Regions from separate parts of the Natranaerobius trueperi genome, predicted to be linked through region 1. Evidence: riboswitches for the same ligand, from Rfam matches in the RefSeq annotation. Region 1 holds a riboswitch; each other region holds the start of a gene.
What was found. A riboswitch is a leader RNA that binds a small molecule or an ion and turns the genes downstream of it on or off. The one in region 1 is predicted to bind thiamine pyrophosphate.

Region 1 (10,397 bases):
TTCCATATTATCTTTATCCTTTCCTTTCTTTAATATTTTTGTAGATTATTTTTCACCCTAACACTAATAAGTAAGTAAAACGAACAATTAGAATTATATTTTATCTTAGGAAAGTTGTCAAATAATGTTGAATCTATTTATAGTTTTTGTATGTTAATGGTTTTAAACCTTAATTTTCAACCTCTTCTTATGCAGTCTCTTTTTTTTTTGACCATTTATATTAGGAAGAACGGTTGGTTTGAGAAAAGTCGCATAACAGTGATATAAAGAACTCGTCCCCTTCCTGGAGCTCTGAAATTGCTATATATTTGTTTTCTTGCCTGATGGTATTTAAAACCGCCTCCTTACAAAAAAGATTAAGCGGCCTTAGCCCGCTAGAGTACCGAGCTTCAGCCGCTTAATCTAATTATTTATTTCGACTGTCTACTTGACGGAAACTGTTCAAAAGAGAACTGCCATTTTTAATGTGAAAATCTTGTGATTATAAAATTTTAACTTTAAAATGTAACGCCTTAACCTTTACGGCTCACTGTATAAAAATTACATTCTTGCAGTCTCTACAAGTCGATCTATAGTTACAGTTTTATCCGTTCTATCATCAATTTGTATATTTATTACTACCCTATTGGTCCTCTCAAGACTCTTTTTATGTAATTTTTTCGAAATCTCTAACAAAGTATCTATATCTCCTTCTATAACTATAGATGTAGGAGTAATAGTATATTTAAGTCCCTCTTCTTCGATTTCATTTATAGCACCCTTTATATAACTACTAATACTAGAAGATCCTGTTCCTACAGGTAAAATGCTCACTTCTAAAAATGCTATATTTTTCTACCTCCTATTCATTTTCATGCATTTCGATTAATTTTTCAAACTTACGTCTATCTCTCTTACGTTTTTGTCTCTTACGAGTTTCTTCTATGCCTTTAATTAAAGCAAAGGCCATAGCTACTAATACAACAGCAAATGGAAGTCCTGTACTTATAACAGCTGTCTGTAAGGCTAATAAAGCCTTTTCTCCTCCTATTAATAATAGTACTGCTGCCACTATACCTTCTAATATTGCCCAAAAAGCTCTTTGTTTAGCTGGTGTGTCCATCTTTCCTCCAGATGTGATTTTATTTACAACTAATGAACCTGAATCAGATGAAGTTATAAAATAAACGACAACTAAAAAGGTTACTAATATAAACAAGAGAACCCTAAAAATTTCGGATAGTAAAGGTATATTTAGTAAATTTATCATCTCAAATAACGCAACCGGCACATCATTTTCTACAACTTCAAAAAGTCCACCTGCACCCTGTTCGTTTATGAATATAGCTGTTCCTCCAAATACTGACATCCATAGAAAAGACAATAAGGATGGTACTACCATAACCCCTAATACTAATTCCCTAATTGTTCTACCTTTAGAAATCCTAGCTATAAACATTCCAACAAATGGTGACCATGATATCCACCAGGCGAGATAAAATATTGACCAATCACCTTGCCAGGCAGTTTCTTCAACTGCAATGAAAAATGAGTACTCCACAATTCCATTTAAATAAAGCCCTAAAGAATTAGAAAATAATCTTAAGATAAAACCTGTTGGACCTAAAAGTAAGATTATTATCATGAGAATAGCAGCAAGCCTCATATTCAACCCAGCAAGGAATTTCACTCCTTTATCAATTCCTGCTAATACTGAGGCTGTCGCAAACAAAGTGATAATTATTATAAGCGCTACTTGAATATACTCATTAAATCCTATCCCAAGCATATAATCTAATCCACTATTTATCTGTTGAGTACCCAAACCCAACGAAGTAGCTAGACCTATTAAAGTTGAAAGTACAGCTAAACCGTCTATTACATCTCCTAAAGTTCCATAGACTCGTTCTTTGAAAAATGGATAGAAAACGGAACGTATCGATAATGGTAAATTTCTATTGTAACTAAAAAATGAAAGCGCTAAAGCTATTAAAGCGTATATTGCCCATGGATGTAATCCCCAATGAAAGAAAGTTGTGGCCAAAGAGGTGTGCTTTTCATGCATACTCTCAAAAATAGGTGGAGCTATTTCAAAATGGAATAATGGTTCTCCAACTGCCCAAAATATTAGGCCTATCCCCATACCTGCTGATATTAACATAGAATACCAAGCAAAATTAGAAAACTCTGGCTCACTATAGATACCACCAATTCGGACATTTCCAAGTCTTGAAAAGGCAATATAAAGACATATCACAATGTAAAAGCTACTTGACAAGATAAAAATCCAATCAAAAGAAGTAACAATGTAATCGTTGATTATATTTACATATTCATTTGCTAGCTCGAGGTTTAATAAAGCAAATAGAGAAAATACTATAATTATAAGTCCTGCAGAAAATGAAACTGCAGGATTTAAATCAAAACCATATTTTGTAATATTTCTACTAAATAGCTGTTTGTCAATCTTTTCTCTACTAGCTTCTAAAGTTTCTTCTTTTTCTATATTTTTATCTTTTTTTTCCACGGAAGATTCTCCTTTCAACCAGGATTTGAACCAGATGCTTCATTTTTTAGGTTTACCAAAAATCTCAAGGTTAATTTATAACTATTTTTGGTATTTTCTAAAGACTATCATTTACATTTTCTAAAAACTAATAGTATAATATTTATAGAAAAATAATAAAGAAAAGCAGGGGTGCCTTTTATGGCTGAGAAAGGTCTTTTTTAGACCTTACCCTTCGAACCTGCCCTGGCTAATACCAGCGTAGGGAGCTTCAATTTCAGATATTTCTATACCTGAATAGCTCACCTACAAGGTGAGTTTTTTATTTATATCCTCTAAAAAATGATGTTATCAAGTCTATAGGAGGTGAGAATATGAAACTAAAGATAAATGGAGAGATCAAAGAAGTTCATCAATCGATAACTGTAAATAAACTTTTAGAAGATCTACAAGTTAAACCTGAAGGTAAAATCATCGTAATAAATCAAGAAATACTTCAAAAAGACAATTGGGAAGAGTATCAACTTTGTGAAAATGATGAAATTGAAATTATTACTATGGTAGGAGGTGGTTAATAATGAGTAATGATCTATTGAGAATAGGTGGTAAAGAACTTGAAAATAGGTTGATAATAGGTACTGGTAAATTTCCAAGTAAAAGTATAATCCCAAAAGTTATTGAAAAATCAAATACTCAGGCTGTAACCATAGCTCTTAGAAGAATAGATTTACATTCCGAGCAGGAGAATATACTTGAATATGTACCTAACAATTGTCTCCTAATGCCTAACACTTCTGGAGCTAGAACTGCAGAAGAAGCAGTTAAAATAGCTGAAATTGCCCGTGCAGCTGATTGTGGTGATTGGGTTAAAATTGAAGTTATTAGAGATAGTAAATATCTTTTACCTGATAATCATGAAACTTTAAAAGCTTCAAAAGTATTAGTTGAAAAAGGATTTAAAGTTTTCCCATATGTAAGCCCTGAATTATCAGTAGCTAAGGCACTAGAAAGTTTCGGTGTAGAGGCAGTTATGCCGTTAGGTGCTCCTATAGGTACAAATAAAGGTATTGAAACTAGAGAATTAGTTAAAATATTAATATCTGAGATTAACCTCCCAATTATTGTAGATGCTGGGATTGGCAAACCTTCACATGCAGCTGAAGCTATGGAAATGGGATGTGAAGCTGTATTAGTAAATACTGCTATTGCTACTGCTGATAATCCACCTCTAATGGGAGAAGCATTCAATCAAGCAGTTCAAGCTGGTCGTAAAGCGTTTTTAGCCAAAACAGCTCCTGTCAAAGATCTAGCGGACGCTTCCTCTCCTTTGACCGGTTTTTTACAAAATTAGGAGGGATACTTTGAGTTTTTTAAATACCTATAAACAACTTAAAGATATAGATATAAACGAAATTTTTAATAGAGCTACTTTTGAAAATATAAATAGAGCTCTTCACAAAGATCAACCTACTTCTAAAGATTTTTTATTACTTCTTTCCCCTACTGCTGAGAAATATCTTGAAGATATGGCCAAAAGAGCACATTATCTAACTAAAAATTTTTTTGGTAAAACTATGATGCTTTATACACCACTCTATGTAAGTGACTATTGTGCTAATAAGTGTTTATACTGTGGCTTTAAAGCAGATAATAACTTTGATAGAAAAACTCTAACTTATAAAGAACTAGAACAAGAAGCTAAAGCAATTAGTGAGATGGGGATAAGGCATATTCTAATTCTTTCAGGAGAATCAAGAAAACATGTTCCTTTAAATTATTTACAAAATTGTGTAAGGTTATTAAAAGAATATTTTTCCTCGATTTCTATTGAAATCTATCCGTTAGAAACTGAAGAATATGAAGAGCTAATTAAATGTGGAGTTGATGGTCTTACTATTTATCAAGAAGTATATAACCGCGACATATATGATACTGTTCACTTACAAGGTCCAAAAACTGATTATGAATTTCGATTAAATGCACCAGAAAGAGGATTACAAGCAGGTATGAGAAGAGTTAATATTGGTGCATTACAGGGACTCGGACCTTGGAGAAAAGAGACTTTCATTACAGGAATGCATGCTAAATATCTACTTGATAATTTTCCTGAAGCAGAGGTTAGTATCTCTTTTCCACGACTTCGCCCATTTGCAGGACAAAATAATAGTTTGCAATACGATGAAGTTTCAGATAAAAATCTTGTTCAGATGATTGTAGCTAGTAGAATTTTTTTAAAAAGTGCTGGAATAAACATCTCTACTAGGGAATCTTCAGAGCTTAGAGAAAATTTACTTCCTTTAGGAGTTACCCGTATGTCAGCAGGAGTCAGCACTGAAGTTGGTGGATATTCTGGGGTTGATGAAGGGAAAAGTCAATTTGAAATTTCTGATGATCGCCCTGTACAAAAGATTAAACAAGTTCTTTTAGCCCATGGTTATCAACCAGTCTTAAAGGATTGGGAGATTTTTTAAATAAAAAGGAGGCAATATTAGTTTGAATAACTCTAGTAATATTTTAAATACAGATATTTATGCTATTACCGCTGAAGAGTTTTCTAAAGGTAGAGACAATATTCAGGTTGTTACAGAAATGCTTGAATCCGGTGTGGAAATTATACAATATAGAGAAAAGAATAAAACGGCTAAAGAAAAACTAGAACAATGTAAAAAAATAAGAGAACTAACTTATAATGCTGGATGTAAATTTATTGTAAACGATGATATCGATATAGCTATTTTAGTTGATGCTTGTGGAGTTCATGTAGGACAAAATGATCTTCCTATAAAAGAGGTACGAAAATTAGTTGGAAATGAGAAGATAATCGGAAAATCAACTCATGCCCCAAAACAAGCCCATAAAGCAGTAGAGGATGGTGCTGATTATATAGGTACAGGACCTGTTTTTCAAACAGACACAAAAGAAAAACCCCCAGTTGGAACTGAATATGTAGAATATGTTGCAAAAAATCTCGATATTCCCTTTGTTGCAATTGGTGGTATAAAAAAACACAATCTAAATGAAGTGAAAAATAAAGGTGCTACATGTTTTGCTATGGTAACAGAAATTGTTGGAGCTGTAGACATCTCACAACAAATCAAAGAACTCAGAAGTATTATCACTAGTTAAATTCCAAACAAGTGGTTAAACTTAACATTTTAAGGTTATAATATCACCTGAGGTGATAAATTTGCGATTAAATAAACTCCTTTTATTGTTTCTAACAACACTACTATTAATGACAACATCTGCTTGTATGGAAGAAGAAGAAGAAGATAACGATGAAGCTGAAGATGAAGTTGAAGAGTTAGAAGAATTAGTCGAAGAAATTGAACTTACTACCTTAGATATTTTAATACAAGCAGATTTACTACCTCTAGCAGATGCACCACCAGTATTAGCACAAGAGAATGATGAAGAGGAAGAAGATGAAAATGATGAGGAAGAAGATGAAAATGATGATGAAGAAGGTGAGGATGACGAAGTGGAAGAAAATGGTGATGATGAGATGGAAGAAGAACTTCAAGAAGACATTACTTTTGAAAAGACTATTTTAAATGAGATATTAAACAAAGAACTTGAAGACCATGAAGAAGATGATGAAGAACTGCTCATTGAAAGTTCAGAAGAGATTTGGGATGATATAAAAGACTCTGTTACTGAATTATATGAGAGCTGGAATGAATTAGAGAGTATGCTTGATGAAAAAGGAGTGCCTTCTGAAGTAATTGATCCTTTCGAGCAAGAACTAGATACACTAACTGTTTCTAGTTCAGATCATGACCATTGGAAGACTTTAATATCAGCAAATAATTTAACCCTTCATTTATATAACTTTAAAAGTTTTTTTTCTGACGAAGTGACAGCACAAGTATTTGAAATAAAATATCATGTAAGAAACACAGTATTAATGACTGCTGAAGAAAATACAGAAGAAGCTCAGAATAGTATTGATAAAATTAATGAGCTCTCAAAAGAAATAGAGATCGAATTTTCAGAAGATGAAAATGAAAAACTATACGAAAGATTCATGACATCACTCGATGATCTAGAAGAAGAACAAAATCTCGACCTTATAAAATTAAAAGCATCATCGACAATGGAAAATACTGTAGAATTAATCAGTTCTATCGAAGAATAAAAGCGCCTCTTGGCGCTTTTTCCTTTTTAGTTTTTCAAACAGATTTTGTTCCTACCCTTGATTTTATCGTCAAAACTGGTATAATGAAATCAAAATGTTAATTAAAATTCCTACATGCCGAAGTGGCGGAACTGGCAGACGCGCGTGACTCAAAATCACGTAGGCCTGGCCTGTGTGGGTTCGAATCCCACCTTCGGCACCATTTTATCCTGCTGCTAAGCTCCTCTAATCTTTTTATAATACAATTCTCATCCTTAATAAAACCTATTAAATTATTTAAATTTATTTTTATAGCTATCTTAATTTTGACATATATTTTTTTCATATGATCGGTTATATCTTCTACCCATAATTATTGGTCACTTTTATTGAAAAATAAATCCCCACTTTCTTTTCATTTTCCAAATACCATACATATATAGAATGAGAATGTTGTTTTTTTAAGTCTTTATTATTACCCTTCGTATAACTTTATTAATTGTGTACGAATTTTCTGTTAATTTTATCCCTCTAGCACTTTTCTAAACTTCTTTTGATAAGTTACAGCTTAATTTTACTTGCATGAACACATCCAACAACCCATAAGTCCCAACTTTTAAAAATTTCCATGATTTACAAGGTTACCCATCGAACAGGTCATATCCGTTCGCTTGAATATGTTCCAAGTCTTCCCCACGGCTTCCTTTAGGTCATAACAGGTCTAAATTGTCACCAGTGAGTATTTCTTCATCTCGTTGTTTAGACGACAGAATCTCTTTCAAATTTTCATCTGAACAAACTTGACTGTTAACAAATATACCCCGGATAGGTGAAAATAACACCATAACCGAGGCTTTTAATAGCTTTAAATAGGTTGTATTAATTCTTTAGGATAATTATTTATTGAATCAATTCCATTCTTCGTCACTACTACAATATCTTCTAGCCTAACTCCAAACTTGCCTGGTAAGTAAATCCCTGGTTCGATGCTAAATGTCATTCCTGGTTTGAGTAATCTTTTATTTCCTTCAACAATCATGGGTGCTTCATGAGTTTCCATTCCAATTCCATGTCCCGTCCTATGTATAAAATTTTCTCCATAACCTGCTTCTTCAATTACTTTTCTAGCCACAATATCTATTTTTTCTGCTTCTATTCCTGGGCGTACAATTTTTTTGGCTTCCTCATTTGCCTGTTTTACAATTGTATATACTTTCTTAACTTCCTCATCAGGCTCACCAAAAACTACTGTTCTTGTCATATCTGAAGCATAACCATGGTACACACCACCAAAATCAATAACTATGGGAATTCCTTCTTTTATTGTTGTATCTCCACATTTATGGTGTGGAGTAGCACCATTAGAACCACAAGCTACTATAGGTGCAAAACTTACTCCTTCCATGCCACAATTTCGAAGCTTAAATTCTAAAGACAGTGCAAGATCCCTTTCGGTTTTTGCAATCCAATTTTGTTGTGATAATACTTCGCCTAAAACTTTATCAGTCAGTTCACCTGCATCTTTCAATGCTTTGATTTCTTCATGGTCTTTACATATCCTGAGCTCTTTTAGGATATTATCTGCTAACTCAAACTCACTTTGAATAAAAATCCTTTGTATAGGGAGAAGGAAGCTAGCATTCAAACTATTATCAACTAAAATTTTATTGCTGCTCAATTCTCTGTCATTTAAAACTGACAAGATGATCTGGTAAGGATCTTCTCCATCTTTATAAAATAATTTTTCCGAAACAGGCATTATCTCAGTTTGTGGTTTAGCTAATTCTGGTGCTATCAGAAAAGGTTCACCATCCTTTGGAATAAAAAAACCAAAGAACCTTTCATCTTGATGGCCGTTATATCCTGTTAAATAACGTAAATTAGGAGATGGAGGAATGATTGCTAACGATATATTGTTTTGCCTTATTACTTCTTTTAAAGAGTTAATACGTTCTTTATAATTATTCATCATCAATCATCTCCTTATTTGTTACCTTATTCGTTGTCATTAAGGTAACTACAATTAATACTAAAATTGCTATTGGTACTGATATAACAGCACTGTGGAAGTCTAAAATATTGGAAAACTCAAAAAATAGTGTAACAATTACACCAGAAATCATTGATGATATACCACCCTGTTTTGTTACTCTATCTCCCCACAAGTAAACACCTAGTATTGCTGGAGTTATACCAGCTGCATACACTGTGTAAGCATACATCTGAGCTTCCAAAATTGTTGGGAAAAATTGAATAAGCACGTAAGATAATACACCTAGTACTGGTATCAAAATACGTGTAAAGACTAGTTTTTGTTTGCTTGTAGATTTTGGATTAATGTAATTTCCATATATGTCCATTGTGATGTTGGTGGCAGCAGACAATAAGTAAGAACTTCCTGTTGTTATTATAAATGCTGTAACTGCAGCCAGTAGAAGACCTCCTATAAAGTCTGGTAAAACAGTTGTTATAGCTATAAAAGCCATACCTGGCCTAATATCCGGAAAAGTAGCACTAGAAGCAAAGCCGATAATTGATACTGCTGGATAAACAAAGCCGACCCCTATAAACATTCCAATAATACCCATCCTAGACTCTTTATTACCTTTAGATGAAGCTATTCGCTGGTACATGTTTTGGTCGCCTAGAAGTAAGAATAAAGAAGGAACAATATAACCCAATAGCTGTATTAGGTTTAGCTCACCTAAGAGTGTTAACTTTGAGGCTGGTACTTGGCTTGTTAATTCGCTCCATCCTCCTGCAAATGCAATTGAATAAGGGATACCAATAATCAAACCGATTAAAATAATAAATGCACTTAAAGCATCTGTTGGTGCAACTGACATGAGACCTCCAAGTGTTGCAAGTATTATTACTATTACAGCAGCAATGATAGTCCCTGTCTCAATTGGAAGCCCAGTTGCCGCATTAAGAACCATACCTAATCCAGTAAACTGATATGAAACAATTCCTACAAACGCAAGAATAATAATTACACTAGCTAATATTTTCGCTACCGTACCATATTTTTCTTCCAATGCTCCTGAAAGAGTATATTTACTTGCACTTCTAATTTTATTAGCCATAGCAAATAATACTAAAATACCTAGCGTAGCACCTAAACCGTTTAAAATAGCAGGACCAAGACCAAATTGATAAGCAATAGACGTGCTTCCACCTGTAACGGTTCCACTTCCAACCCATGTTGCTATAAGTGTACCCATCAAAATTACAGATCCTAAAGTTCTACCAGCAAGCATAAAATCATCTGTGTTTGAAACCTTTTTAGAAAAAACATATCCAATACCAACGATTATAACAATATACCCTATAACATACCACAATAACGCAGGGTTGTGGGTCAGTTCCATAAATATCCCTCCATAAACTATAATTTATTTTAGCTTTTAGCTCCTTACAAAACACAAAAGTCTGCCATAAGAAGGTTTTACAGCCTCTTCCAACAAGAATCTCTCTACTTTATATCGAGATATTCACTAATGATATTTCTTGAGAGGTGAATCCTGTGAAAGATCAAATTTCTTTGATTACTCTGATGAGTTTCAAAAGTTAGATTCTTATTCGATACTCAAGTTATGATTACGTAAAAAAACGTCATGATATTGAAAAATACAATATCTTCAAAGCTGATACCAGCTTTGATAGTACTGAAAACTATCGCTTCTTGATAAAAGAATGTTCTTTAAAGGCAGTAATTAATAAAAATCGTAGAAACTCCAAAAATTTAGCTGAAAATTTCAATGAAAATGGTATTCTGTTTACCCCAAAAATATT
Region 2 (10,397 bases), on a different contig from region 1:
TCTTCTGCGTGGATATTTGAATTAAAAAATAAGGTTATAATAGAAATCATGCTATAACAAATATTAATCCAGGACATTTTTTCATAAATAACACCTCAACTATTTATTTAATATTTATATAACTTCTAGAAAAAATTCATCTTCCTGTCATTTTTAACTTTAATAGATTTATGAAACCAAAAAAGTCTAAATGTATGAGCTATTTTCTAATACCTAATTCTCATATTAGATAAGATGGGTATGCAAAAAAAATAAAATGTCTTATAATAGTAAATTACATATATGAGGAAGGAAGATTACCATGCGAAAATTAGATCAATTAAAAAATATTTATAGACAAAATGAAGATGGCGCATATATCATAGAGGTCTTCTTAGATCGGTATATTCATGCTTTTAATGAATGGGATAGCGCATATCTAGAGGTTCGCGACTTAAGTCCAGGCTTAATACACTTTCTTGAAAGATGTTCTCACGATATACCATTTAAATACGATATCGAAATATTATTTACTGTCGCTGAAGAAGAGACTATTGAAACAGAAAAGTTAATAATACGAGGAGTCAAGTCTTATTTTTCCTATAAAATTCTAAAGGAAAAAGAAAACTTGACAAATATGATTAGAAAAATTCTCAAATACTTTGGTATATCGGTGTTTTTCTTAATCATGTCATTTTCTTTAGAACCAATACTTCCTGATACCCTTATGGGTAACACTGCGCGAGAAGGACTAATGATTGGTGGGTGGGTATTTTTATGGCAAGCTATCTCTTTGTTCGCTTTTAATGTTAGCGAAATTAAACAAAAAATTAATGAATATAAACGCTTTTTAAAAGCAAACATTAAATTTAGATATGACCCGGAATAGTCCATACATAAATGAAAGCGGCTCAGATGGAGCCGCTTATACCTCTATTAAATTTACTTGGTTTTTTTCAATATACTTATCTAAAGCTTCTTTCGTCTCCTTTTTAGAAGAAAAGAACAGTACCTGCCAACCGGATTGACATACTTCCATTAATAACTTAATTTGGTTACATAACCGATTGTAATCTGCTTTGATAAAGGGATCATCAAAAATAAAAAAACCTTTTTGAGGAAGAACTTTTTCACCAAAGGCTAACCTAATTGATAAATATAATTGATCATAAGCTCCTCCCGAAAGATTATTGATATTTAACAACTTACCATCATGTCTTCTTGTATAAAAAGTCTTCTTGTTTTGATCAAAGCTAACTTGATCATACATACCAGAAGTGATTTTATTAAAATAGTCAGCCACTCTGGTTTCTTTATTAAATAGGTTTTGTACCTTTTTTTCTTCTTTTGTTCGTATTTTTTCTAAAATCCTAATAGCCATTCCAGCTAACCCTTTTTCTTTTCTTTTATTTTCTTGAAAACTTTTCACTATATTCTCTATAGCAACTAAACCTTCTAAAGTTTGGGGGGACTTAAGTAACTGTTTATCCTCTTCATTAGAAGGTAAAACTATCTCAAAAGATTTTTTACCAAATTCTTTTAGTTGATACAAAAAAGTCTCCATTTTGTTTCTTTTTTCATCTCTCATGTTTTCTAATTGTACTTTTTTTTCATTTAATCTCTTTTTCTCTAGTTCGACCATCTTTCTAATTGCTAAATAGTTTTCGTCCTTTAAATCAAATTTTCTACGTAATAGATCTGCTTTTTCAAACATGTTAGGTTCTATAAACTTGTCATCATGTAAACTTGTGTATTTTGTTTCTAGATCATAGAATGCTTCAAGTAATCTATTCTTTAAATCTTCTAAATAATAACTTTCATCTCCAAAAATATTACTTAGCTTTTGGTGGCTTTTCTCTATATTCTTTTCACATTCAACTTTTAATTGAAGTTTAGTTTGATAGTCATTTTTATCGTTTAGAAAAGACTTTCTTCGTATTTTTTCAATTTCTTTATCATACTCATTAATCTTCTGCTTATTCTTTTCTTTCTGATTTAGCAATGTGTCAATTTCTAAATCTAGTTTTCGTTTGATATCTTTCGCTTCAAAAAAATCATTTTCTATTTTAGAATACTCCTCATAAAAGGCTTGTACTTTATTTTTTAACTCTGGTAATTCTCGTGAATGTAAAGAGTATTTTGCTAAGGTTGCATTTAAGTTTTCTAATTCATAGTTAAATTTCCCTTTTTTGATTGCTAAAATAATACTTGGACGGAGAAAAAGTCCTGTTGCTACAAAAAGTAGTGTGGTCATAGATATAAACCAAAAGTTTTGAAAAAAGTATGTACCTAAAAATGAAATTAAAAAGGCAATTATAGTTAAAATCGATACCGGTTTAAGTGAATTAACAGTAGTTGTTAATCTACTTAAATCTTTATATAAAGTTTCTACTACTGTAAAGTCTAATCTATCTATTTGATCTTTGTTTTCTTTTAATAACTTTAATTGTTCACCATTTTTATTAAGGTCATTATAAACTTGCTCTTTTTTTCTAGTCTTATCTGATATTTCTTTATCTAAATTGTCAATTTCTCTTGTAAGTTCTTTAATATTAACTTCAGCATAATGCCATTTATCTAAATCCGCTTTATTAATAGTAGAGAGTTTTTCTAGATTATCTAAATTATTTTCTAAGTCTTTAATTTCATCTTTCACGAATTTATATCTATAGATCTCTTCTAAAAGATCTAGCTCTCTTAATGCTTGAATAAGATCATCTCTCTCGCCTTCTATGTTAGCTAATTCTATTTCAATAGAATCTAGCCTTTGTTCATAAACTTGTTTTTTAAATTCATCTATTCGTTCAAGTAAAGCTTTTGCATTTTCAATCCTGTCATTGAGATAATTATTCTGCCGAGTATTTTTGTATTTTATTTCTTGAATTTTTTCTATATCTTGTTTTATATTATTAGTGAATAATAATTCTTTTTTATTGATTTGTGTTACTCCTTCTATATTTTTTATAGAATGATCTATCTCCATATTTTTCATACCTGTTAAATGAGAAATCATGCTTGAATAAAAATCAACTTTATTAGAACTGGTATTCATTTTTTGAGACAGATCACTATTTCTAATTATAAACAAGTTTCTAAAGGTCTGTTTAGGTAAGTCAAGATATTCAGGAAGATTATTGTCAGGTAAATAGAACTCATCACCTTTGTATAATAATTTAATTTTTCCCTGGGGCTGTTCTTCTACTCGTATAGGTATATCAGAAAACTCTCTTTTAATTGTAGCTCCTATTCCATATTTAAAACTTAACATTTTTATCATTGCATCTAAAAGCATTGTTTTCCCACGTTCATTCGGCCCAAAAAATAAGTTGAACCCATCAGTCAATTGATATTGTTGTTCTGAAAGAGGTCCAAATTTATCTATATAAATTTGTTTTATTTTCATTATTCCACCCCACTCATAGCCTGAAAAAAGATGTTTCTAAGAGCTTTCTTCTTTTCTTCTTTCGTCATACTTTTTAAATAGATGTTACTATTAACTAGTTCATCCTCTTCTAATTCTTGAATGAATTTTTGAAATAGTTCATTTTCTATAATTTCTTTCATATCTTTAATCTGAAAATTTACTTGATAGTCAACAATATTACTCTTACTTTTACTATCTTCTAATGTTTTACACAATCTCTCATATAGCTGTTCTTCAGATACTTCTAGTTCACTTTGATTAAAATACCCTGATATATTAAGTGTTAAGTCTGCGTTATAATGTGTATTGTCTAATATATTATGTAATTTCGAAAAAACAGTCTCTAGCGATGTGTCTGACACAGGATCTAGTTCTAGATCCACCTCTTTTTTATGATAGCTATCAAGATATAACTGTTTTGGTTGTTCACCTAAGACCACAAGATTAATTGATCTTTGTCCTTTTTCTTTAGAGGTAATAGATACAGGAGAACCCGAATATACAAAATATTTGTCTTGTTTTATATTTTTACAGTAAAAGTTAGTGTGAAAATGACCAGCTAATACATAGTCAAAGTTTAAGTTCCTAAAATATGATAATCTTACAGGCATATACCCTTCTTCTGTCATCTCTACTTCTTCACCATAGTCTGTAGTTCTTATAGATAGATCAAGTAGGTCACCATGATATAATAAAATTTGATGCTTATTTTTATCCTGAATAGAGTTATCAAATACCCGTAACCTTCGATATACTTCTTTTCTTTTTAAGGGTTCATAGGGGATTCCACATATTATTAGGTTTAGCCCTCCTGGTTCGTAAAAAGGTTTTTCTATGTCATTAATTACAGTCACATTTTCTCCAAAAAACATCCCCTCTTGAAAGGAATACCTATCATGATTTCCAGGTATAATTACAGTTTCAAAATCAAGATCACAAAAAACTTGTCGTAAATTACTTCGTAAACGATCTGCATATATATCACTCTCAAAAAGATCTCCAGTAATAACAAGTAAATCTATATCTTCTTTCTCTCCGGTATCAATAATTTGCTCTAGTGCTTTCCATCGTTCGTCATGTACTTTTTTTAAATGTAGATCTGCAGTATGTAAAATCTTTGTCATACTATCACTCCTATTAATTTCGATCTAGTTCGACTTTTATTTCCAGGGAAATCAATTTTCGATAGTTATTGTTCATAAGTCTTAAATTTAGCAATATAGTGTTTAGGAGAAGAATTCCTTTTTAAAGCTTTTTCACTCATATATCTTACTTTGCCAAAAACACGCCGTTCTTTAAAAGGGCGGTCATGTTTTCCAAAACACCATAAAATATTTGCATAACCATTAGGATCTCTTCCATCAAGCGCATATTTATCGTTAAAATAAATCAGTCGATTTAAAGCTTCTTCTGGGCTATTAGACCATTGTATGATTTTTTTACCCCAATACATCCTAAAATACCCATGTATCTTTCCACTTTTAAGTAACTCCATTTGACAAGCGTTAAAGTACTCATCATGAGTGTTAGGGAGTTCTAGTTCGCTTATAGAATATACTTGACGTTTATCTTCCCGATGTGCATTAAGAGTTTCTAGAGCCCAAGTTGGAAGTGAGTCAAGTGAATCATAATCCTGATTATAATAAACGAAGTTAAAGGAGAGTTCTCGTCTAACTATTAATTGTTCTAGAAAATCATGATAATAATCTTTTGTAAATTCATAGGTTTTTAAAGCTAAATATAAAGGAGAAACTTGTCCAAAGTGTAGATATGGACTTAAGTTAGAACAAGCTTCTTCTTTAGTATCATTACGTTTATCTAGATATTCTTTAAGTTTGTTTTCTAAAAAGTTCTCAAAGATTTCATGGGCTGCATTTTCTCCACCCACAAAACTTGAAACAGGGTTAACTGATTTATCTATATTTAAGTTCTTTAGAATGTCGTTAGTAGGCTGGTTTAAATCAATTTCAGGTCCTAACTCTTTTTGAATATTATCTAAAAACTCTTTACTTAAGGTTTTATTTAATTTAGTATTAGTGAATGTGTTAAGATATTCTGATAATTTGTTATGTATCTTTTTTCTTATAGTATGAGCTGCATATTCCTCTTTATTTGAAGCAGATGTGACTGGAATCACCACATCACTTTCAACTTGTAACATAGGACACTCCACTTGATCTGCCACCTGTTTTCTAAATACTTTCTCATGTTTTAAATACCCTTTGTCGGTGATTATTAATGCTGCGTTTTTGGCTAGTGAAAGCACCCCGTTAGCAGGATGTTCATTCGAAATTATAAATGGGATATTTCTTTTTGTTAAATTTTCCTTCACATCTTTTAACCCTTGTAACATAAAAGCAAAATGTCGTAAATTAGCACTTGGATATTGATCATATAAACCAAAATAGACTATTACTGAGAGATTATTTTCATTAGCACAATTAATGGCATATTCAAGACTGTGATTATAATGTGTCCTTTGACTTCTTTGCATCCAATACAATACATATTCTCCGCTCTTTCGTTTGTTTTTATGTGAATTTAATTTTTGTACTCTGTCAGCAAAAATCTTAATCACCGCCTTTTCATTATAATAACATTCTTTAAATATACAAGATTTCCTTCTAACTTATAAATAAACCTCCGCTCTTTGGCAAAGCAAAGAACGGAGGTTTATTAGACATATGGGAGTATTTCTTTAAAAGAAGAAAACTTAACGGCATCGATATTTTTATCAATCGCAATTTTATAAAGTTTATCTTTAGCAAATACTTTATCAACACAAGAAATAGCACACCTATCAGATGATCCATCACCAATATAAATAGTTTCATCTTGATTTGACGCTAATTTTCTTATTAGTTCTGTTTTACAAGTCCCACATAATTCACAATAATTAACTGAATGAGGTGTATTAATATAGAAATTCCCATTACCATTAATTTGTAGTTCGTTTGAATAATAAGGAAGATAAGATAACCCTTCTCTAGCTAAAATTTCTCTAATAAATAGGTCATATCCATCACTTAAAATATAAAGTTTATCACCCTGATTTTCTACCTTATCTACAAATTTTTTAAATTTAGGGTCTAACTTCACTTCGTTTACAAGATCCATAATATCTTGTAGGTTACAATCTAATAGATTAAAAGTTTTTTGTGCAGCATCTTTAGTAGATAATTCACCCTGTTCCCATTTTTCATTAATCTCTTGCCAACCATCTCTAGCACATCGTTCTATCATCAACATACATGTATCTTTTTCTGCGATAGTCCCATCAAAGTCGACAAAAAAAGTCCTATTCATAAAATTCACCCCAATACATTAATAACCATTACATTTTTATTAATGGCTTAATACTCTAGACCCCTCTCCAACAACGAAGCTATTTTTAATTGCTTTAGTAATATATTTTTTTGCTTTATCAACAGATGATATCAGTTCATATCCTTGACCTAAATAAGCACAAATAGCAGCTGACAAAGTACATCCTGTTCCATGTAAACTTCCAACTCCTATTCGAGTTGCTGTTAATTTAATCATCCCTTGATCATAGAATAAATAATCTACAGCTTCACCTTTACCATGACCACCTTTGATTAATACAGAACCCGCACCTTGACCACGTAACATCATCGCTGCTTTCTCAATATCATTATATCCATTTATCTTAATTCCTGTTAATATTTCTGTTTCTGGTAAGTTAGGAGTTATTATATCGCATTTGGGAACAAGTTGTTCCTTAACAGTTTCTAATGCTCTTTGTGTTAATAATACATCCCCACTAGTAGCAACTAACACTGGATCAATGACACACCAACTAAAATTATATTGTGTAATCTTTTTCGAAACTATATGAACATTTTCTTCATTTGCAAGCATCCCAGTCTTTAAAGCAGTTATATTCATATCGTTGGCTACTGCATCAATTTGTGAAGATACGAAATCACCTTCTAGACTCTTTACATCCATTACTCTACTAGTATTTTGTGCAGTAACTGCTGTTATAGCTGATGTTCCAAATACACCTAATGACTGAAAAGTTTTTAAATCAGCTTGAATACCTGCACCGCCACCAGAATCAGATCCCGCTACTGTTAGAACTACTTCTTTACTCATTATTTCCCCTCCCCGGTTACAGGGACAGCCGAATAATAACAAACAAAACCTTTACCCATCCAGGTAAAGGTTTACACACGTATCCACACTTCAAATGACTTCCCTACGCTGGCATTACCCAGATCAGGTTTGAGGGTCAGGACTTAATAGCCCACTCTCAGCCACATCGGCTCCCCTGTTACTTTTTATTAATTTAAGATCATTCTATCAACTAGTTACTCAAGTGTCAATTTTTATGTTTTATTAGAAACTAATTGGTAAATTAACGGTATTAAAAACAGAGTTAAAAAAGTAGCGCTAATTAGTCCCCCTATTAACGAAAAGGCTAAAGAATTCTGTATTTCTGACCCAGGACCACCTGCTAAACTCATTGGTATTAATGCTAATAAAGTTGTTATAGTAGTCATTAGAATTGGTCTTAGTCTAAGACTCGCTCCTTCAATTGCGTCATCTCTACGTGTAATATAATCAAGAAGGACTATAGCATTATTTACTACTAATCCAGATAAAATGATAGCTCCCATAAGTGATGCGATATTTAAAGTATCATTTAATAAAGCTAACATTAAAATTACTCCTACAAACGAAAAAGGAATACTACCCATTATGATCAATGGATATTTTAGAGATTCAAACTGACCTGCCATCACCATATATACAAGTAAAAGTGATAGAAAAAGAGCAGTTCCAAGCTCCCTGTAAGAAGACCACATATCTTCATAGGCACCCGTATAAGCAATTCTATAGCCATCTGGAAGATCAAGCTCTGCTATTTGATTTTGTACTTCACTGACAGCACCTCGAACATCACGTTGTTCAGTATCTGCTGTTATGGTAACATATCTTTCTCCGTCTTGTCTGTTAATAACTGAAGGTCCCGGACCTTCTTCTAGTTTCGCTACTCCTTGTAAAAGTTGTTCTTCCTGTTTACTTGGGTCCATAGGTGCACTAACCTGAGTATCTTTGTTTTTTGGTAGGTTGAGATTTCTTAATTCATCAACACTTTCCGGACCATCAGTAAAATATCCAACATTAATTGGTATCTCTTCACCATCTTCTCGAAAATAAGTCGTTGTACTCCCCGTCAAGTTCATTTCAATATATTTTGATAATGCTAAAGGAGATAACCCTTTTTTCATTGACAATTCCCTGTCTGGCCTGACTTGGACTTCGGGTCGTGGTGTTCTTATGTTTCTACTGATATTTGATAAACTGTCAATTTCACCAATTTCACTCGCGATCTTTGATGATTGCTCTTTCAAAACATCTAAATCAGGACCTGAAAGTTGAACCTCAATAGAGCTCCCTCCCATTTCAAGGTCACCATCTATATCTTGAACACTAACAGACGCTGTTTCATGATCTGAAAACTCATTTTCTATTTTCTCTGTTAACTCCTCTTGAATATCTTCAGACAAAATAACCATAAGTTCACCTCTATGTGGTTCTCGCCGAGTATACCCTGCTCCTTCTCTTTCTCTTGCTCTCTCACCTATTGTAGAGTAAACTGAATCCACTTCAGAAAATCTATCAAGGTACTCTTCAACGTCAGAGACCACTTCTTCTGTAGTATCAATATGTGTTCCTGGTGGTAACTTAACATTAACAGTAAATTCAGTACGACTAATGGGTGGTAAAAATTCACCACCTAGCGAAGGAACTAATAAACCAGCTAATACCATTAAAACTAGAGCAGAGGTTATGATAATTTTAGATTTTATTTTTAATAATGCTAAGCTTTTTTTATAGGTTTCTTTTAAACCTTCCATGGTAGGAACTTTTGTTACATCACCTACTATTAAATAGGTTGCTAGAACTGGTACAATAGTCAGTGCAGTTAAAAGAGATAGTAATAAAGAAAAAATCACCATAAAGGATAACTCCCTAAAAATCCGCCCAGCTAAATCCTCTAATAATAAAACCGGGAAAAATACAGCTATTGTTGTTAAAGTGGATGCTATAATAGGTGCTGCAACTTCTTCTGTCCCTTTTATAGCAGACTGTTTAACAGAAGAACCCTCTTCGATATGCCGATATATATTTTCTAAAACTACCACTGAATTATCCACTAGCATTCCGATCCCTAACGCAAGACCTGATAAAGTCATAATATTTAAAGTTAAACCAGAAAAGTAAGCTAATGGAAATGTTGCTAAAATAGATGCAGGTATACTTATAGCTACAATTAAAGTACTTCTTATATTCCTTAAAAAAGTCAATAGTACTAAACAAGCTAATAACCCGCCAATTATAGCATTGTTTCGAACAATTCCTAAAGCTTCCTCTACAAAACTACCTTGGTTCCAAGTTGGAACTATAGAAATATTTTCATATTCCTCTTCTAATTGTTTGATTTCTTGGTCTACAGCCCTTGTTACTTGTACAGTATTAGCATCTGCCTTTTTTTGAATAATTAACCCTAGTGCAGGTTCTCCATTCAAACGTACTATGCTATCTGTTTGATAAATATCTTTAATTTCAGCAACATCTTCTAAATATATTGGATTCATTCTAGTATTTTCTAATAGAACATTTTGTTCTAACTCATTAGACATATTTTCAGTCATATTTAGACCTACAACAGTGTTTTTAAGATCATTAATATCCTCAAACTCTGCAACAGATCTTACTAGCAATTCTTCATCATCTTCGATCAGTCTACCCCCTGGAACGTTTACATTCTGCCCTTGTAGACTAGATGTAACTTCTTCATTTGAAATATTATAGTTTTTCATTTCATCCTTTAACAGGTCTACTCTTATTTGCCGTTTTCCATCACCCGATAAATCTACAGATGACACGCCTTCTATACGCTCAATTCTGTTTTTCACAGGGCCTGAAATCAAATCCTCTAAACTTTCTAAATTTTGGTCTT
Region 3 (10,397 bases), on a different contig from region 1:
CATAAAAGGAGAATGTGTAATTGAGCTTCAGTCTGTTGAGGCAATAACTTTTTTGAAGGTTTGGCTGTAGTGTTTTAACAGGCATGGTAGTTTATCAGTAAAAAAACAGAAACAAGTTGATAAATAGTAAAATTGTTATATTGAGGTGATTGTGTTGGACCTTCAATTTATTTTAAGAGTGTTGGCTTTTTTATTTATCTTTTTAATAATCACAAAAATAACGAGAATAATAGCAGCGCGTATAGGTGAGGAATTTGGCTTTGCGGATATTCTTATAAAGGTTTCTGATAAGCTTATATATTTTTTTAGAAAATAAATCTGTTGCAGTTCATAGGGAGGTATAGGAGGGAGCGACTTGAACTTTTCAAAAATCAACGAAGATAATAAAAGACTATTAAACATATCGGGATTTTGTTCTTAATAGCGTTCTTTATATATGAACTTCCCCACCGTTCTTATAGTATATTAGAATATATTATTAGACCCGTTAAATTGAATAACGGAGTAATATATTTATCAGCGGTAGTGGTGATTATCTTATTTATTATTGCAATAAAAGGCCTTTTTAATCTTGAACGTTTTAAACATACTAATAAATTGTTGATTATCATAGGTGCGTTCCTATTAATAAGTGTAATGGGAAGTTCTATAGACATAATCAGGACTTCGTATTATTGGGTTAGGGCTAATCCATTAAGTTCAGTAGACTTAGAAAAAGCTAATACTGAGAAGCGGATTGATGAAAAAGAAGTTACCCTGACTTTGAATTTGGAATTAATAGATTATGGTACTAGTAAGCAAGAATTTAAAATTAGGATGTATTTCCCAGAAGAATGGCAGGTTTTTTTCGAAAAAGAGTATTATGATCTAGAACGCCCCCCGTATTTCACATATGGCCATCGTAATGTTAATGATATTCAAGAGGAGATTTCTCTTAAGCTTGCAGAGGGTATTTCTGTTGATGATTTAGTAGAGAATTCTTCTGATCAGATGACTTTTAAATATAAGTTATACGATGATGAGAGTGAAGTCTTGATTAAAGATTACAGCCTTGAAGATTTTGCCTTAACATTGTGGTAATGTAAATAGTAGTTAAGTATTACTAATATAATCGGTGTTAACTTTAAATAAAATCCCTTGACACGAAATCGAAAATAGTATAATTTAAACATAATGAGCGAGAATGATTATCAAACTCAATCATTATGTTTTTTGTGTATGTGATAATAGTCAATTTTCGGTTTAGAAATTCGACAAATAAAAAATATTTGAAAGTATTGAGTGTTAAGAAAAGGGGTGATATTTATTACTTTAAACATATGTGTTAGGTTAAAAAGAATTATAACCAGTAAGTTTGAAAAAGTCATTTCACAGTCATTTGTTGTAGTTTCATTTATGATAATAACATGTAAGCTATACCAAAGAGTTGTAGCAAGAGAGATAAGCAAAGCCGAAATTTCTTCTAATGATAGGGTTCTATTGATTGGTGGAGGTGCACTCCCCTATACGGCAGTTTTAATTAATAAACTTACAGGAGCTAAAGTTGATGTGGTAGATAGTGACACTCATGCATATCAATGTGCAAAGGCATTACACGAGAAATATTATCGAGACTCGTATTTTCCTTACTGCATGTGTGGTAAAGACTGTGAGTTTGAAAGATACAATGCAATTTTAATAGCAAGACAAATTGAAAAAAAAGATGAGATTATTAACCGTATTGTAAATAAGTCAAGGGTAAATACAAAGGTTATTGTGAGGGATGAAAACAATCTCCCTGTATTTTTACCAGATAAAGATTCATTGTTAGTTCTATGATAATCTTTAATTTGTGGTGTAAGAGAAATCATAAACAATGACAAATTATTTTTAATGTATTTAGTGATAAGTTGGTAAATACTTTTTGGTATAGTTTTCAATACCAAAAAAACCACACTCAAAGTGATAATTCATAGTCTAAATTATATTAAAATTAACCTCTGCAGAGTGGATTTCTTGTTGATAGGTATGAAACCAGTCAATACTCATCATAATATTTGTCGGGTCGAGATGCTAGCCACAACAGTAAACTTAAGGGCCATGAAACTAAAAAAACCAGGAAAGCTATTAAACAGCCTGACTTCCCACGTTGTTCAGCATATTTAAAGACCCAAATTAAACTTAAAACTAATAATCCTATAAACAAAAACAAAAGAAAAGCTTCCAATAAAGTTCCTCCTATCCCGTCATTTATGGCTATTACACTTATTATTTTTTTCATTTTGTTGTTTCAATTTCAAGTATTTTTTATAAAAACTAATAACTCAAATTAGACGGGGATAGGAGTTTTAAGTATTTAAAAGGTGTTTTTTTGATCCTATCTATATTTATGGTATGTTTTATTCACCATTTTCATCATCCTCTTCTTCTTCTTCACCGTTTTCTCTCCCAGCTCTGTTAAGTGCATCCTGTACCGCATCTTTCCATAATTCCGAGCTTTCAGTAGCTTCAGAATATGTATCTACTTCATGTGAATTTTCTTCTTCAAACCTTTCTGGCATTTCATCTTGAGCTTCGTGGAATGGCTCCCACTCGTAGTCATCATCTTTAAATTCATATTCATTATCTTCTTCATCAGCTACCTGCACTTCTTCTAATTGTACTTCTTGGATCTCATCGTTTTCAAGGGTGACCCATGTGATACCCCAGCCATCTTCGCCTTCTTCTGATATCCCCATAAAAGTTCCATCAAATGGTTCCGTTTCTCCTTCAGCTCGTTGTATCGCTTTTTCAACAGCTCCCATAGCTTTATTTGAAGTGGCTGTGGCTTCACTATAAGCTTCGATATCAGCAGAATCTGCTTCTACAAATCTATCCGGAAGTTCTTGCATTGCTTCATGAAATGGCTCCCAGCCATAGTCGTCCCCTTTGGTAATACCTTTATCTGTGTATTCTTCTAATTCTACATCTGTAATTTCATTGTCTTCAAAAGTTACTTCAGCGAGTACAAACCCACTATCATCAGCCTCTGACGATGCATGGTATGTACCCGTTATTCCTTCACCGTTATCAGCGACACTATTATCACCATTTGGGTCATTATCTTCATCAGGTTGACAAGCAATTAAGCTAAGCATTAACATTGTAACTATTGCAACTATTAGTATATTTTTATGCAATTAAATCCCTCCATTTGTTGTGATTCCATTTTTAATATTCCTTTTTTAAAAACTGATATGCTATTAAAAAAATGGAATAAAAAAGCTTGTCGATAGTTTAGTATAAGCTAGACCTTCGACAAGCAAAGGGTTGATTCTTTTTAGTATTATAGGGCTTTTGTTGTACTAGAGTGTCATATTCAAGTACACTAAATAAGTGATGAGCTTATGAGCTGTTTAAATTGTTTTTCTTATTATAAGTCATTTTTAAGAGAAGCTCTCATTGAATAGCGTCCTTCACTTCATGTTTGATATAAGAAAGTTGATGTTGAGTTACAGGATGAGCTGAAGGTACAACTACTAAACGAGGGTTAATTCTTGCACCTAGTTCTTTATGCTCTTTTTTGTTCTTGGTTGTTGCCTTGTTTGCATTGAATGCTTATTTTAATGACTGGGCAGATTAGTATCCAAACCAGCGGTCTGTAAATTAAAGTTACTATCATGGGGTTTCTGAGGATCCTTATTACTTTCAGTAAATTTCATTCCTGAATCACTCACAATTTTATCTCTATTATGATCTAGTTTGAAATTTTTTATTATATATTCATATTTGACAAAGAAGTAGAAATTATTCAAAATAAAGGTGTTATGAGGAAATAGTTAGGAGGAATAATAATGGACGAAAATATACTGAAATATATTAGTGGATTTATTACTCTAGATAATGAAAATTTAAAATTAATAGAAACAGAGGAGAAACAAAGAGATGATACTCAGCCTAGTATTGAATTAGAAATAGGGAAACTTTTAGGTTTATTAGCTAGGCTAATGGATGCAAAAAATGTTTTGGAATTAGGAACTTGTCTTGGTTATTCAACTATTTGGTTAGGTGAAGCAGTTAAAAGTACTAATGGAAAAGTACTATCTATTGAAAGGGGCTCTAAATTATATCAAGATGCGAAAAAGAATATAGAAAGGGCAAAATTAGAAAACTATGTTGAACTCTTATTAGGTGATGTATCCCAAGTAATTTATGATTTACAAGGTCCGTATGATATTATTTTTCAAGATTCGCAAAAATCTCTATATCCGAAATTACTAGATAAAACAATTGAGCTAACTAAACCCGGAGGGTTAATAATAGCTGATGATACTTTATTTAAAATAAAGGGGGCTCCCAGAAATTTGGGAGCCTCAATGGATGAATACAATAAACTAGTATTTGATGATAATCGACTTTATAGTACTATTCTTCCTGTGGGAGATGGTGTCACTATTAGCTATAAGTTGAAGTCGTAAAAAACTCACTAGAACTTTTGTTAAGTGCGAGTAAACTAACAGCTATCATTGTGATTAATCCCTCTGGAGCTAGAAAAGTTGTATTATAGATTAAAGAATACATAAATTCACTTTGGCCTTCCGGAGCATATTCCCCAAAAAACACCAATCCGGAAGTAAAATGAGCAACGAAACGTGCTAAAGTTCCAACAAGTATTCCATAGACTATTGGCGGAACTTTATTATCACTTTTATTAACCCAAGATGCAAATATACCTGCTAATCCTAAACTTGCAAATGCCACTGGATAATCGAGAAGATATTGAACCCAATGAATAGCAGTTGCACCGGTAGCCAAACGTAAGAGCCCATAGCCAGCTCCTGCTAGTATACCTGACTTTATGCCCCATCTGAATGCCATAATAACGATTGGTAACATTTCTAAACTAACTGATCCGCCATAGGGCATTTGGAATAATTTGAACATGTTCAAAATTAGTGCGAGAGCTAGAGCTACCCCAAGCTCAGCTATCATTCTTACATTTGTTGATGTGTTAGTCATGTAAATACCTCCTAATAAAAATTAATATATAATACAAAAAGCGCAATTCGTAGCGAATTGCGCTTTTAGCGTACTAATGGCCATAAGATATAGGTTATACGTGGCCTGTATACTAAAAGCCAATTCCCTACGCCGGTATTACCCAGGTCAGGTTCAAGGGTAGGACCTTGAGTCCTTCTCAGCCGATTTTCGGCACCCCTATTGGCTTTTCATTATTTTTTGTTCAATTCTTATAATAACAGATTATTACATTTTCGACAAGTACCATTTACATGTGGACAATTCATATTTTAGTTCAAAAACTCTAGTCTGATTTCTAATAGTGCTTTGACATGTATAAACAAACATTTTATTACCAGCAAGTTTTTCTTCTTCTACAGATATAATTTTTTCTATACGAATAACTTGTTTACTTCCCTCTTTAGTAGAAATGCGATACCTTAAAGGTTTTGGTATGTCGTTATCTGTAAACCATGCAATCATTTCTATCGGTTTCATGATAATTTTCATATTATACTCTCCTCTACAATAAGCTTGACATCATAGGATAATCCTCAACAGTATCAACTCCACCTGAAAAAGGAGGTATTGATGAATATAAAAAAGAAGAGCGGATTATTGAAGTTTCACCATGTTTATCTCTGATTTGATCTATAACCTTATCAAGATTATGAGAACTAGAGTGATAATCAAATAAAGAATACTGATAAAAATCATTATTTGATAGAGATGATAAAGAAACTCCCATGTGTCTAATTGGTTCTCCTTGCCATAACTCTTCAAAAATTTGTTTAGCTACTTTAAATATATCTAGGGTTGAATTTATTGAGATAGATAACTTTTTTTGTTTAGAATACATATTAAACTGATCATTTTTTATAGATATAGAAATTAGTTTTGTAGATTGATTAATTTTACGAAGTCTAGTTGCTACTTTCTCAGTTAGAGATAATAATAAAAGTTCTGCTGTTTCCCTTTCAGTAATATTTCTTGGTGTAGTTGTTGAGTTACCTAGACCTTTAATGGGAATTCCTTCGGATCGTACAGGGGATTGCTCGATTCCATTTGCATAATTCCATATTAATAAACCATGACTTTTTAACCATAGTTTTAATTTTTCACGCGAGGTGTTAGCTAGTTCACCAATAGTTGAAATACCTCGATCACGTAATTTCTTTTCTGTTGCTTTACCTACCATAAAAAGATTATTAACAGGCAAAGGCCATAATTTCCTAGAAAGATCGCCTGGAAATAATGTATGTATCTGGTCAGGTTTTTTAAATTCAGAGGCCATTTTAGCTAAAAGTTTGTTAGATCCGATCCCGATATTTACAGTGAACCCTAATTCATTTTTAATGGATTCTTTCATTTGTTGTGCAGCTTCTAGATAATGTCCATGGTGGTTTTCCATATTAGTAAAATCTAAGAAAACTTCATCGACAGAATAACGCTCGATTATCGGAGAGTAATTTGTCAAAAGTTCAACCATAGCGTTACTACATTGAAGATATAATGAATAGTTCGGAGGAACAATTAATAGATTAGGACACTTTTTACAGGCACTGTTTAGAGTTTCACCAGTTTGAATATTGTATATGTGTTTAGCAGGAATAGATTTTGCTAGTACAATACCTTGGCGCTTATCACTATCACCACCAATAACCGATGGCACAGTTCTAATATCTAACTGTTCTCCTTTTTGTAGCCTTGAAGTTGCTTCCCATGACAAATAGGCAGAATTAACATCGATATGAAAGATTGTTCGAGAACTCATTTGTTGACCACCTCTAAAATGATTATACTAGAACAAACGTTCGAGGTAAAGTCATGATTAAATAATTTAAAACATGTCAACCATAACAAGAATGAAGGTTGACAACAATTTTGCTATATAGTAATCTGTAAAATATGGAAGTTATTAAAACCTGAAAGGAGCATTAATATGAGTAAAATGAGTATTAAAGAATTAGCTCTAATAGCTTTATTTGCTGCTTTAACTGCAATTCTCGCCTATGTTTATTTACCTATTCCCATCAGCCCTGTCCCAATAACTGGACAAACTATGGGAGTTATGCTTGCAGGTGCATTATTAGGTGCAAAGAAAGGGTTTATTAGTCAGATAGTATATCTATTAATAGGGATAGCAGGTTTTCCGGTGTTTGCAGGAGGCTTTGGAGGAATTACTACTCTTGTAGGCCCTACTGGAGGGTATCTGTTGTCATATCCTTTTGCAGCCTATATTATTGGAATTTTAGTTGAACGAGTTGAAAATAAAATTGGATTTCATTATTGGACACTACTAATCTCAACTTTAACACTAGGTGGAATGATAGTTATCTATATACCCGGTGTGATACAGATGGCTTTAATTACTCAAATTCCTATCAGTTTAGCTATACTTGAAGGAGTTGTTCCGTTTTTAATTGGTGATATTGCAAAAGTAATCGCAACTGCATTTGTAGTAAGAAGTTGTCATGCTCTAGCTGTAAAAGAACGGTTTTCATTATAATAGAAATATTAAACACACTTCTTGTTGAAGTGTGTTTATTTTTTAATATAAAATTTTGAAATTAATATGGTTAGTTTGATATATTATAATAGTGTAGAACATCCATAAAAAATTTGGTAAAAGTGAGGGGTTAGATGACCAAGTACGTTTTTCCAACAGAACCGAAAAAAAGAGTTGAAGTAGTAGATATTATAAGAGGTTTTGCTTTATTTGGGGTATTACTCGTAAATATGACGTTATTTAAATCAACTTTATTTTATTTAGAAAAAACGCCAGGAGAGTATGTAGGAGAGTTAAATATTCTCTTTGCTTGGATTATAGAACTATTTGCGGAAGGGAAGTTTTATCCCATTTTCTCGTTTTTATTTGGTTTAGGATTTTATTTTTTTACTACGAGGGCTAAGAAAAAAGGATTAAATGTAGTATCTCTTTATCGGAGAAGAATTTTAGGACTGTTTATGTTTGGAATAATTCATTTAGTGTTTATATGGTCAGGAGATATTTTACATTTATATGCTATTGGTGGCTTAACTTTATTATTATTTAATGATTTTAAAATAACAATTATAAAAAAGTTTATCTTAGGTTTTTTTGTTCTAGCCATATTAGTACAAGGTGGATTATTTCTTTCAGAGTCATTAATTATTGAAGATCAGATTGATGCGGAAGTAGATCCTTTAGAAGAAAGAAAGATGCTAAAAATACAAGCTTTAGAAGTTTATCAAGAAGGGAGTTTTAGTGAAATTCTTAGTTTTCGTGTTCAAGAGGAGTTGCCATTTGTTTTGGCTAATGTTTTAATAAGTATATCTGATATTTTGTTTTTATTTTTACTGGGAATGTATGCAGGTAAAAAAGAAATTTTTTATAATATAAAAGAGAATATTTTTATATTTAAAAATGTTTTAAAGTGGGGAGCTTTAGTAGCAATTCCAGGGTTAATTGTTTATGTTTTAATTCTACAGGATGTAATATTACTTCCTCGAGAACTTAAACTTCCGATACAAGAAATTGTTTTTTATGTTTATTCAATTGCTTTAGCATCAGTATACATATCAGGTATTGTAATATTATCGCAAAAAGAGAAATTTTATAATTTACTGCACCCATTGTCATATGTTGGTAAATTAGCTCTAACAAACTATTTAACTCAATCTATTATTAGTGTTTTGGTCTTTTATGGTTATGGTTTAGGGTTATTTGGGAGAGTTTCGCTTTTTATAGGTGTTGTAATAACAATATCTATATTTATACTACAAATAATATGGAGTAAGCTTTGGATGACTAGATTTAAATTTGGACCATTTGAATGGCTATGGCGAAGCTATACATATGGAGAATTACAATCAATAACAAAGTAACTACCTGAAAGGGTGATGGAGAATGCTTATAAGACAGGGGGTTATTTCTGACTTTGAAAGGTTAAATTGGGCGTGGAGAAAAGATAATATACCAACTCAAAAAATCTTTAAGGATAGAATTTTAGAAGGTAAACAAGAGTTTTGGGTAGTAGAATCTTCTGAACATGAAGAATTATTAGGAGAGTTTCACATTGTCTGGAACTCTTTTGATCCATATGAAGCTGATGGCCTATCTAGAGCATATATATGTGCATTCAGAATACATCCTGAATATAGAGGCCAAGGATTAGGTAGAAAATTAAAGGATAGAGTTTTACAACGTGTTAAGGAAGCGGGTAAAACTCAAGTGACTATTGGAGTTAAGAGTGATCGCCCTGAAATAAGAGAAATGTATAAAAAATGGGGTTTCACAGAACTTATAAAAACAAAGGATGTTGATCATCATAATTTTGATAGTTATGGAAACCCAAACTTTGTAGACAATTCAATTGAACTATATTTAAAATATTTAATTAATTAAAAAAAGGATGGTATGTTATGGAGCATTATGAATTAATAGCTACTTCTACTTTTGGGATGGAAGCACTAGTTAAACAAGAAATTAAGGATTTAGGCTATGACATTATTTCTGTTGAAAATGGGAAAGTAACTTTTAAAGGAGATAATGAAGCAATTTGTAGAACTAATCTATGGTTAAGAACTGCTGATAGAGTTAAAATAAAAGTAGGTGAGTTTAAAGCTACTTCTTTTGAGGAATTGTTTGAAAAAACAAAAGAACTTCCATGGGGTGAGATACTACCGCCAAATGCAACTTTTCCTGTTGAAGGGAAATCTGTTAAGTCACAATTATATAGTGTTCCAGATTGTCAAGCAATTGTAAAAAAATCAGTAGTAGAAAGCTTAAAACAAAAATATAATAAACAATGGTTTGACGAAGATGGTCCACTTTACAAAATTGAGATAGCTCTCTTAAAAGATACTGCAACTTTAACTATAGATACCACCGGAGCAGGATTACATAAACGAGGATATAGAGCTTTGCAGAGCTATGCACCTTTAAAAGAAACTTTAGCTGCAGGACTAATTTTATTAGCACGTTGGTGGCCAGATACTGCGTTAGTTGATCCTTTTTGTGGTTCTGGAACAATTCCGATAGAGGCTGCGATGATAGGTTGTAAAATTCCCCCAGGGTTAAAAAGAGATTTTACTGCCACTTCTTGGCCAAATATCTCTAATAAAACTTGGGAACAAGCTAAAGAAGAAGGTATGGAAATAGCTCAGTTTGATAAGAAATTAAAGATAAAAGGTTATGACATTGATGATAATATGGTACAACTTTCAAAAGAGAATGCAAAAAAAGTATTAGGTAAAAATACCCTAGAATTTCATACACTTTCAGTTGAAGATCTTACTTCTAAAGAAGAATACGGGAAAATTATTTGCAACCCACCATATGGTGAAAGACTAGGTGAAGAACCAGAAGTTGATGAATTATATCGTGAAATGGGTAAAGTATTTAGAAAAAGACTTCCTAGTTGGTCATTCTATATATT

Region 2: another riboswitch for thiamine pyrophosphate. It lies ahead of thiD (bifunctional hydroxymethylpyrimidine kinase/phosphomethylpyrimidine kinase); the one in region 1 lies ahead of thiS (sulfur carrier protein ThiS).
Region 3: another riboswitch for thiamine pyrophosphate. It lies ahead of thiT (energy-coupled thiamine transporter ThiT); the one in region 1 lies ahead of thiS (sulfur carrier protein ThiS).

The regions. Positions count from the first base shown of each region.
Region 1 is NZ_NIQC01000039.1:2,171-12,567, forward strand. It holds gene CDO51_RS11945 (BCCT family transporter) at 1-6, opposite strand, end outside; gene CDO51_RS11950 (MTH1187 family thiamine-binding protein) at 541-813, opposite strand; gene CDO51_RS11955 (BCCT family transporter) at 842-2,506, opposite strand; TPP riboswitch at 2,664-2,770, shown strand; gene thiS (sulfur carrier protein ThiS) at 2,860-3,060, shown strand; gene CDO51_RS11965 (thiazole synthase) at 3,063-3,836, shown strand; gene thiH (2-iminoacetate synthase ThiH) at 3,847-4,956, shown strand; gene thiE (thiamine phosphate synthase) at 4,979-5,611, shown strand; gene CDO51_RS11980 (hypothetical protein) at 5,673-6,623, shown strand; tRNA gene CDO51_RS11985 (tRNA-Leu) at 6,740-6,825, shown strand; gene CDO51_RS11990 (M24 family metallopeptidase) at 7,468-8,571, opposite strand; gene CDO51_RS11995 (sodium:solute symporter family protein) at 8,564-9,973, opposite strand.
Region 2 is NZ_NIQC01000003.1:56,806-67,202, reverse strand. It holds gene CDO51_RS14135 (hypothetical protein) at 1-77, opposite strand, end outside; gene CDO51_RS02360 (hypothetical protein) at 302-868, shown strand; gene CDO51_RS02355 (ATP-binding protein) at 905-3,382, opposite strand; gene CDO51_RS02350 (metallophosphoesterase family protein) at 3,382-4,527, opposite strand; gene CDO51_RS02345 (deoxyribodipyrimidine photo-lyase) at 4,593-5,897, opposite strand; gene CDO51_RS02340 (MtnX-like HAD-IB family phosphatase) at 6,080-6,709, opposite strand; gene thiD (bifunctional hydroxymethylpyrimidine kinase/phosphomethylpyrimidine kinase) at 6,749-7,522, opposite strand; TPP riboswitch at 7,605-7,709, opposite strand; gene CDO51_RS02330 (efflux RND transporter permease subunit) at 7,756-10,397, opposite strand, start outside.
Region 3 is NZ_NIQC01000004.1:2,283-12,679, reverse strand. It holds gene CDO51_RS02720 (hypothetical protein) at 493-1,080, shown strand; gene CDO51_RS02715 (hypothetical protein) at 1,297-1,818, shown strand; gene CDO51_RS02705 (FMN-binding protein) at 2,379-3,158, opposite strand; gene CDO51_RS02700 (O-methyltransferase) at 3,813-4,436, shown strand; gene thiT (energy-coupled thiamine transporter ThiT) at 4,414-4,977, opposite strand; TPP riboswitch at 5,085-5,187, opposite strand; gene CDO51_RS02690 (hypothetical protein) at 5,224-5,487, opposite strand; gene CDO51_RS02685 (Y-family DNA polymerase) at 5,501-6,751, opposite strand; gene CDO51_RS02680 (biotin transporter BioY) at 6,920-7,486, shown strand; gene CDO51_RS02675 (DUF418 domain-containing protein) at 7,621-8,844, shown strand; gene CDO51_RS02670 (GNAT family N-acetyltransferase) at 8,867-9,364, shown strand; gene CDO51_RS02665 (THUMP domain-containing class I SAM-dependent RNA methyltransferase) at 9,382-10,397, shown strand, end outside.